3 regions of the Oceanobacillus sp. B139/18 genome follow, and region 2 is predicted to be linked to each of the others. Evidence: predicted binding sites of a transcription regulator. Region 2 holds the regulator's gene; each other region holds the start of a gene.
What was found. The regulator NrdR, encoded in region 2, represses ribonucleotide reductase genes. The targets are predictions, from matches to a motif close to AACACNATATATNGTGTT.
Positions count from the first base shown of each region.

Region 1: the regulator NrdR is predicted to act here: its motif matches at 1,361-1,378, upstream of ACZSMY_RS02565 (vitamin B12-dependent ribonucleotide reductase).
Region 3: the regulator NrdR is predicted to act here: its motif matches at 1,762-1,779, upstream of ACZSMY_RS10900 (anaerobic ribonucleoside triphosphate reductase).

Region 1 covers NZ_JBVFXI010000001.1:526,463-529,748, forward strand. The annotation lists gene gcvPB (aminomethyl-transferring glycine dehydrogenase subunit GcvPB) at 1-494, shown strand, start outside; gene ACZSMY_RS02560 (rhodanese-like domain-containing protein) at 587-961, opposite strand; gene ACZSMY_RS02565 (vitamin B12-dependent ribonucleotide reductase) at 1,438-3,286, shown strand, end outside.
Region 2 covers NZ_JBVFXI010000001.1:681,988-685,273, reverse strand. The annotation lists gene dnaI (primosomal protein DnaI) at 1-328, opposite strand, end outside; gene ACZSMY_RS03290 (replication initiation and membrane attachment family protein) at 350-1,681, opposite strand; gene nrdR (transcriptional regulator NrdR) at 1,700-2,173, opposite strand; gene ACZSMY_RS03280 (hypothetical protein) at 2,194-2,577, opposite strand; gene ACZSMY_RS03275 (HAMP domain-containing protein) at 2,953-3,286, shown strand, end outside.
Region 3 covers NZ_JBVFXI010000003.1:91,037-94,322, forward strand. The annotation lists gene ACZSMY_RS10900 (anaerobic ribonucleoside triphosphate reductase) at 1-1,713, opposite strand, end outside; gene ACZSMY_RS10905 (precorrin-2 dehydrogenase/sirohydrochlorin ferrochelatase family protein) at 1,907-2,521, opposite strand; gene ACZSMY_RS10910 (sirohydrochlorin chelatase) at 2,521-3,286, opposite strand, start outside.

The sequences.
Region 1 (3,286 bases), 160 kb from region 2:
GGATAAAACCGTTCTATGGGAATTTTGGTATTAACCTGCGTGCGTATACGTATATTCGTACGATGGGAGCAGAGGGCCTGAAAAAGGTCAGCGAATATGCCGTACTCAATGCGAATTATATGATGCGTCAGTTAGAAAAAGTATTTCAACTGCCTTATCCGCAGCATTGTAAGCATGAATTTGTACTGTCGGGGAGCATTCAGAAAAAACTTGGCGTCCGCACATTAGATATGGCGAAAAGGCTGCTGGATTTTGATATTCATCCACCTACCATTTATTTTCCGTTGAATGTGGAAGAAGGGATGATGATTGAGCCTACTGAAACAGAATCGAAAGAAACGCTCGATTCCTTTATTGATATCATGACCCGTATAGCAAAAGAAGCAGAAGAAGACCCGGAAACTGTACAGGAGGCACCACATCATACAATTGTGAAGCGGATGGATGAAGCAACCGCTGCACGTAAACCAATCCTGCGGTACGAAGAATCGTAAACCATCATAAAAGCTGATTCAGAGGTTATGCTCTGAATCAGCTTTTATTTTTAGCCCAATTAACAGCTTTCACAAAATGGAAAACAAAGGCTTTATTTTTTCATTTTAATCTTTCCAGTCCATTTTTTAAATCCGCCTTTAAGCTGATAAATTTCTTCAAATCCTTTTTTATGCAGGAGCTGCGCAGCTCTTGCGGAACGGCTGCTGTTTTGACAATACAGGTAGACCGGCTTGTCCTTTCTCAATTCCACAAGTCTTTGCTTCATTTGCGTTACCGGGATATTACGCGCTCCGAGAATATGACCTTTATCAAATTCCTGCGGCTCACGTACATCGATCAATTGTGCTTTGCGGTAGCCTTCTACAAATTGATCTTCTGTCAGTACATTTAAATAAGTGCGTTGTCTATAGTAGCGAAAAATAGTAATCGCAAGCAGAACAACTAAAGCAATGAGTAAAAATGTCATTTTGTTTCCCCCGTCTATCTTTATATTCTACACTCTTATTATATGGGCAGCGTTTTTATTTTTCAAAGTTTTTATTTTGCAGACGGAAAATCATCTGAAAGTAAGGGTTAACACCAGAATCTATGGTTGGAAAATATAGTTAAATGAGATAAAAGCAACTCGCTGGCGTAGTATATTTCCGTAGCAGTCGCTGGCAGCAAATTTATATCTACTATGTTACTCATAGATTTTGATGAAGAGCTAAAAATAATAATCAACTTTCAGGCTGCAGATATTATGTTTAGAAAAAAGGGGTGTTTCTAGTCCGCTTTAAGGGAATAAAAAAAGTAATCAGCGCTTGTATGAAAGGTACTTGCTTTTCTGATAATTAACTATATATTGTGTCAGAATAATGAATTGGATACTATATATTGTTTTGTGAAGAAGAGTTATGATAAACTAATAAGTAATCAATTGCAAGACAAGGAGCGATAACATTGACTATCCATTTAGAGTCATTAAGGCAGGTTAATATCGGGGCGCTTAATGAAGATATAAAAAAATTTGAAGCAGTGCATCCAATTACCAAAGAAATGCATATCACCCATCAAGGCGTGTCGAGATTGGTCATGCTGGATCGGTATGCATATAAAGATACAGAGAAAAAAACATTAAAAAAAGGTGATTTTGTTGTCTTGACCGTAAAAGCAGACCCTAAATTTCCCGCTCGGGGTCTAGGATTTATTATAGATATTAATTGGGAAGAAAACAAGGCGGAAGTAGCTGTCGAATCCGATTATGTCGGGGTTTTGGATAAGGAAGAAGAACGGGAAAGCGGGATGATCACGCGTTCACTCGATGTTATCGAAAAACCGTTGGAAATTTATTATGAACAAATTGCCAAAAGAAATGCGACCGGTCTTTCAGAAGTAGAAGAAACCGAAGAAAGAAAGGCCAAATCATTTGATGCCTTTTATAACCAATTGGCTTCTATGAATTTTATCCCGGCGGGCCGTGTGCTATATGGAGCAGGCGCTGAAACCGATGTAACTTATTTTAACTGTTATGTGATGCCTTTTGTAAAAGATTCGCGCGAAGGTATTTCCGATCATCGTAAACAGGTAATGGAGATTATGTCACGCGGCGGCGGTGTCGGCACGAACGGTTCCACATTAAGACCGCGAAATACACTGGCCAGAGGGGTCAACGGAAAATCTTCAGGAAGTGTCTCCTGGCTGGACGATATCGCCAAATTGACGAATCTGGTTGAACAGGGCGGTTCCAGACGCGGTGCACAGATGATTATGCTCGTTGATTCTCATCCGGATATTGTGGAATTTATTATCTCAAAAATGCAGAATCCGCGTATTTTACGCTATTTAGTAGAAAATACAGAAGATGAGCAGATGAAGCAGCTGGCAAATGAGAAGTTAAAATTCACCCCGCTGACAGAAACAGAATTTGATTTGTACCAGGGAATTGTCAATTATAAAGCCATCCCCGGCCAAGGCGGGTTCACAGATGCTGCCATGAAGCAGGCAACGGATTTATTGCGTGATGGCGGAACGTATTCCGTCCATAATCCGGATTTCCTGGCAGGTGCAAATATTTCTGTCTGTATTACAAAGGAATTTATGGAAGCCGTGGAAAAAGACGATTACTATGAGCTGCGCTTTCCAGATGTAGAAAATTATACACTGGAAGAAATGAAAGCCTATAATGAACAATGGTATGAGGTAGGCGATGTCCGTAAATGGGAAGAAATGGGCTATGGCGTTCGGGTTTACCGGAAAGTGAAAGCAAAAGAACTGTGGAACTTGATTAATATTTGTGCAACATACTCTGCAGAACCGGGCATTTTCTTTATAGATAATGCCAATGAAATGACAAATGCAAAAGCGTATGGTCAGCAGGTTGTTGCGACAAACCCTTGCGGTGAGCAGCCGCTTGCTCCGTTTTCTGTTTGTAATTTGGCTGCCGTCAACCTTGCTGAAATGGCAGATAAAGATACCAAAAAGGTAAATGTAGAAAAATTAAAAGATACTGTAGAAACTGGTGTGCGGATGCAGGATAATGTAATTAACGCAACGCCATATTTCTTAGAAGAAAATAGAAAACAGGCTTTAGGAGAAAGACGTGTCGGCTTAGGCGTGATGGGACTGCATGATTTATTGATTTATTGTGAAACAGCTTATGGCTCAGAAGAAGGAAATAAGCTGATTGACCAAGTGTTTGAAATCATGGCAGCTACTGCTTACCGCACTTCAATCGAGTTGGCGAAAGAAAAAGGAAGCTTTCCTTTCCTGGTGGGTGAAACAGAGGAAGAAACAAAAACGCTCCGTGAAC
Region 2 (3,286 bases):
GTTCCTCAACCTGAATACGTGAATGACATTTTTCATAGCTCAGTCTAATTTCATTTTTATCCATACTTAATACTGGAGAGTAACCCTGCATCAAATTCTGGCACTCTCCGAAAGATGCACAACGGTCACATTGTTTCGATTGTGATTTATATTCATAGAGCCGCATTAAATTCTTTTCAATATCGTGGTCAGTCAGTTCCGGATGGTCACGCAAAAATGCTTTAACAGAGGGATCACTTAGAATTTCATTTTTTATTCTAGTGTAATTGGTTTTGAAGTTCTCATTTTTGTCCATCCATGCTTTTAATTCGGATTGTATCGGTTTCACCTATTATCCCTCCTTTTCATCTCAGCTTTCATTTAAATATTTTTGCAGCTTAGCTTCAATTTCCTGCTGCTCTTGTTCGCTTATATTGCTGTCTGTTGTATTTTTTGATGGTGTCTTTTTCCGGTTATTAAACCAGTCCGGAACAACTTCTTTTTTATAGTTGTTATTATAATTATAATTATTACTTTTCCTTGGTTTACTTTTGGATGATTTATATTTTTCCTGTTCTTGTTTAGCAAAGTTCATGGCATCTTTTGCTGTTTTCAATCCAACTCTTGACCAATGGCCCGCAATGGTTTCCATATACGCTTTAGACAGCTTCATATTGGATTGCAGCAGAACATAATGAATCAGTACATTCATGACAGGAGCTGGCAGCCCCTGTTTAGTCATCACTTCCCGGACTACTTTAATATCCTGCTCCGAAGCATGGTTTCCGTCAGATAAATCCTCCAATAACTGCTTTGGTGATATGTTCTCCAGCTCGTGAATCAGCTGCTCTTCTTTTGTCGCAGGCTGCTTCATAGAAACTTGTGTATCAACAGCTGCCATTTTTTCGTTTAAACGGATAGCCTGTCCATTATTACGGGAGATAAACATATCATGGCAAGCAGATTTAAATTCTTCCTGATTCAATTGGTTATCTTCATCAAGTGCCCATAAAAGTGCTTTTTCTATTTCTATACTTTCTGCATCATATAATACCTTCATCTGATAAATGAGTTTTTTATTTACAGAATGTAAAACTTTTTCAGCCGGAATAAACCGCTGACGAAGCGACTGTTCTATCCATGAAAAATCCATTAAATCCGTTTCTCTATTTTCTTTTTCATTTTCCATATTCAGAACAGCAGACGAAGAAGGTGTAATCGTATCAAACACTTCATTAAAATCAGCTGTTACCTCTTCCCCATAAGCGATGCTGTCCTTTACATAACGAGCATAAAGCTCATTATATTTCTGTTCTCCTATATGATGTAATAATAGCTGGGACAGCATAGGTTCTCCAAAAAATTGATTGGGGGAATAAGGACGCTGCACACTATAAGTATAATAATCTCTGTTGTCCTCTCTTCGTTTATAGGTCTTTAATAACCCGATAGCTTCCAATTTTATACGTGCACGGTAAATATTATCCAGCGTTAAATTCAAATATGTCATTAATGTATGATGTGTCTGCGCTTTTTGCGCATAATCTACCTCATAAAATAATGTATAGTATAACGAAATTGCCTGAACCCCAATCAACGGCTGATAAAAATGCGTCAATGATGCATTAAAATCAATGAAAGGCTGTTCATCCATAACAACATGGTACCCATCAATAGGAAGGATTTTTCCGATTACATTCATTTCAACCCATCCTTTATTTTATTCTTCCTGTGTTTGTTTATCTGTCTTGATAATTTCTTTCAACTCATCCAAGAAAACAGTTATATCCTTAAATTGACGATAGACAGAAGCAAACCTGACATAAGATACTTCATCCACCTCAGCAAGTCTTTCCATCACCATTTCGCCTACATTATGACTGGAAACCTCTGAGTTCCCTTCATTCCGTAATTTCTTTTCTACATCTAAAGCAATATTTTCTATCGTATCTATCGCCACAGGGCGTTTCTCACAAGCTCTGATAATCCCTCTGGTAAGTTTTTCCCTTGAAAACTCCTGACGCATGCCATCTTTTTTCACAACAATGAGTGGTACTTCTTCAATCCGTTCAAAAGTGGTAAAACGAAATCCGCACTTCTCACATTCCCGGCGTCTGCGTATAGCTGCTCCCTCTTCAATTGGACGAGAATCTAACACTTTCGTATTTTTATTATTGCAGTTAGAACAACGCATTTCGTTCACTCCTTCTTCATTTACCCTTCTATTAATGGTAATTGTTCATTCACATGCTGATACATTCTTTTTATGATTTTATTACTGTAACCAAAATCTATCTGGAGAGGTGTTTCTGTAGTCACTGAAAAGTCAAGCGCTGTATAATACGGCCGGACCATAATGACTGTAGCAATAATGAAAACTTTTTTACCTCGTTTACTGACAGCACTAATCTCCCCATGCTGCTCCGAGCTGGCATGAATCGAAAAGTCAGAGCTTCCATTAAAATACGTCTCTAGTTCCTGAATAACAGTATTCTTACTCGCTTTATAATATCTGGTTTTTAAGCTTGCATCTATATGATGATCACTTGTTTCTGCATGATTACTAAAAAAACGTTTCATTTTATACCCTATTGACATAAACATACACATCCTATATTTATCGCTATAAAAAACTATTCTACAAGCATCTCTGTTCTCTGTAAACAGCATTGCAGCGTATTTATTCTACCGTATCTTCCAATTCTTTTAAACATATAAATACATATACGTATATATTATTTTAACATGATTTGTACATTTAAACTACTTTCCCAAAATAGAGTAAACTGCGGATTTAATATAAGCACATTAAAAAGACATTTATAGAACATAAACCCGTTTAAATTTCTTGGTATTATTCTCATGAAATAGTCATAAAGACTTTTTACATATTGTTCAACAACAACCGATAAAGTAATTAAGAAAGCCATTATCCATAAAGATGTCATTTTAAAAAAGAAGGAGTATGTTTTAATGAGTGTAGGAAAGAAATTGAATTTATCTTTTACTGTATTAATTGTTTTATTGGCTGTTTCTGTTGGAAGCAGCATCATGAATTTGAAAAACATTGAAAATGATGTAGGGGAGGCAATGGATTCACGCCTGAAGCAGCTTATGTTAATTGAAAATATCCGCTATGATGTTGCGATGCAGGCGCTCCATACCCGTTCAATGATTTTAGAACCGGAGGAAGATATCCATAGAGAGAATCTTATAGCTGTCGCTGCAGACCTTGACGGCAATTTAGATGAATTACAAGGCTATTTAGCATCTGAGGAAATGAGATCATATTGGGATCAGGCTAATG
Region 3 (3,286 bases), on a different contig from region 2:
GCTTTGACAGCGGTCGACCGGATGGTTTACACTGCCATAGCCAATCCCGCTTTCAGCCATGGTTTTCACAAGGGTGTCGATAGCTTTTATATTTTTGCTGACATCTCCGTCTACTTCAATATAAGTGATATGACCCGCATTGGTATATGGGTGATAGACAGCTTCCCGTTTTATTTTCTCCACAGCTCGAATCGGATAGTACACAGGAATATGAAACGAATTTGTATAATAATCTCTGTCTGTAATTCCGTCTCTTTTTCCAAAATCCTTGCAATCCTGCTTCACAAATCGGCCACTCAGCCCTTCTGCCGGTGTTGCAATCAGCGAATAATTCAAATCATAGTCTTCTGCAGCCTCGTCACATTTCTTCCGTAAAAAGGCAACAATCTCTTCTCCCAGCTCCTGCGCCTGTTCTGATTCTCCATGATGCTTGCCTGTCAATGCTTTTAAACACTCCGCCAGGCCAATAAAACCAACACTTAAACTCCCCTGCTTCAATACCTCTTCCAATGTATCCTCTGGATTTAATTCGTCACTGCCTGTCCAGACGCCTTCTCCATGCAAAAAAGTGAAGTTATTCACAAGTTTATTTGCCTGAAATACATACCGTTCATACAATTGACGAATGACCATTTCCGTATAGACCTCTAATTTCGCCATAAATGCCTCGACGGTTGATGAGGTCAGCGCTATTTTCACTAAATTAATACTGGTAAAGGAGATATTGCCGCGCCCGAGACTATTTTCTTCTCCATGACGATTAGCCATAATACGCGTACGGCAGCCCATATAAGCTACTTCCGAATCCGGATTTCCTTCTTCATAATAAACGAAGTTGAATGGCGCATCGATAAAGCTGAAGTTTGGAAAAAGCCTTTTTGCTGTTGTTTCCAAAGCCAGCTGATACAAATCATAGTTTGGATCCGCTTTATAAAAATTAACGTCTTTTTTCATTTTAAAAATTTGAATCGGAAAAATTGGTGTCTCCCCTTTTCCTAAACCAGCCTGTGTAGCTAAAAGAAGATTTTTTATAATCAGTCTTCCTTCTCTGCTTGTATCTGTTCCATAATTGATTGACGTAAATGGAACCTGACCGCCGCTTCTGGAATGGAGGCTGTTCAAATTATGAATAAACGCTTCACAGGCCTGGTAGCATTCCCGGTCCGTTTCCTCCCAAGCTAACTTCTCCAATTCCTGTGGAGCAAGGGGAAGCTGATATTGCTGTAATCTATGCAGCCGCTTTTGATAGGACTTCTTCACAAACGGCGCTAAATCATAATCAAACGCCTGGAAGCTCTGTCCACCATGCTGCTGATTTTGGTTGCTTTGAAAAACGATTGCCGCTAATGCCATCGCACTCAGAATGCTTTGTGGGGAGCGCATATGTCCATGCCCTGTGTTAAACCCTTTTTCCAACAATTTTCCTAAAGGAATTTGGCAGCAGGTCGCTGTCCCCGTGGGCATATAATCTAAATCATGAATATGAATATAATTATCCTCCATTGCCTGCTTCGCTTCTCGGCTCAACATCTTTTCTTTCGCATAAAGTTTTGCACTTTCACTAGCAAACTTGTTCATCTGCCCGCATGGTGATTTCCCGTCCACATTGGCATTCTCCTGTATTAAATCCTGATTGGTGCTGGATATAATCTCTTGAAAATCCTGCATTAAATCTGCTTCTGTACTTTCAGGAGCAGTCATTACTTCCGCCATCTTCTATTCCTCCTTCTTCGTCTCCGCAAATACGTTTCAACGCACTCAAAAACTATATATAGTATGTTTAAAAACAAATCAGAACTATATATAGTTCTATGGTAAAGGAGGTTAGAAAGAAGTTCAAATGGATATTTTATGACTTTTACCACTTTTTCTTCTCATTCTCTATCCCGATTATGAATTTTTTAAGTCATTTTTGAACCGTTTCAAGCATTTCTTCCAGAAGCTGCTGCCGGTTACCCTGCCGCAGGAATTCCTCTTCTGTAATTTTCTGCAGAATCTGCTTTTTTTGCTCGGGTGTTAAAGGCAGGGTGAGGATTCTTTTTCTTGCCTGATCAAGAAAGATAAGATCAGCTTCTATTTCTGCTGGCAGCTGATCCGCCAGCTTATTTTTTAACTGTTTTGCATAAATTGGACTCGCACCGCCGGTGGACAACGCAAGGCTTAGCGCTCCCCTTTGTAGAACAGCAGGAAAGGATACATCACTTTTCATGGCATCATTTGCAACATAAGCCAGCTGATGCGGCTGTTTGTTTTCATAAAGGGACACATTCAGTTCTTTCTTATCTGTCATCAATAAAAGAAATAGACAATTAAAATGTTCTCCCTCGTGAACCTCTCTTTCCTGCCACTTGATTTTTCCTTTTTGATAAAGCTGCTGCAAAAATGGATGAAGCTTCGGCGCAATGATAGTGATAGCAGCTCCAGCATCTAAAAAATGACGTATTTTTCTCGCTGCAACAGCTCCTCCGCCGACTGCAATGACGGTCTGATTCTTCACCTCTAAAAAAAGCGGCATGTGCATCAGCTGACTCTTCCTTTCAGCAATGTATTGACTCGATCGACTAGGACTGTAACGAGCTGATCATCAAATCCTAAGTACGGACAAAGAATAAATTGTTTATCTGTCCGTTCAGACAGTTCATCTAATTTCTGGCGCAGCTCCCTCATTAATACACCGGAGAATAGCAAATAGGGGACAACATACACCACCGAATTAGGACTTTTAAGCAATTGCTCCAGCCCCTCATCCAATGTAGGACGGGTTGCTGCCAGATAACATGTATTTACTTCATTTACCGGAGCTGCCTCCCATAATAAGCGTGCAATTTTGGCAAGGTCGCTATTGGCATCCGGATCACTGCTGCCCCGCCCGACAAGTAATACAGAAGCAGGTTCGCGTTCTTCATACACAGGCGGTTTACCGGTTTGCTTCAGTCCTCCCATTTCCAGGCGTTTGTTTAGTAAATCAATGATTGCCGGATCTACTCCCATCACCTTTCCATAGGTAAAGGTTACGTCTGGATAGCGTTTTTCTGCCTGCCCTATTTCTTTTGGGATATCCTGCTTTGCATGCCCAGCTGAAAGCAATAGAACCGGCACAACTGCAATCTGTGCTGCTCCCTGCCGGACACAGCTATCGATGCCTGTTTGGATGGATGGTGAAGCAAGTTCAATAAAGCAGGTTTCCTGTATCTGAATCTGCGGATTTTTTTTCTTCGCTCTGTCTACAAAAGCCAGAAGCTCCTCATTCCCCCGTTGTACCCGGCTTCCATGCCCGATATATAAA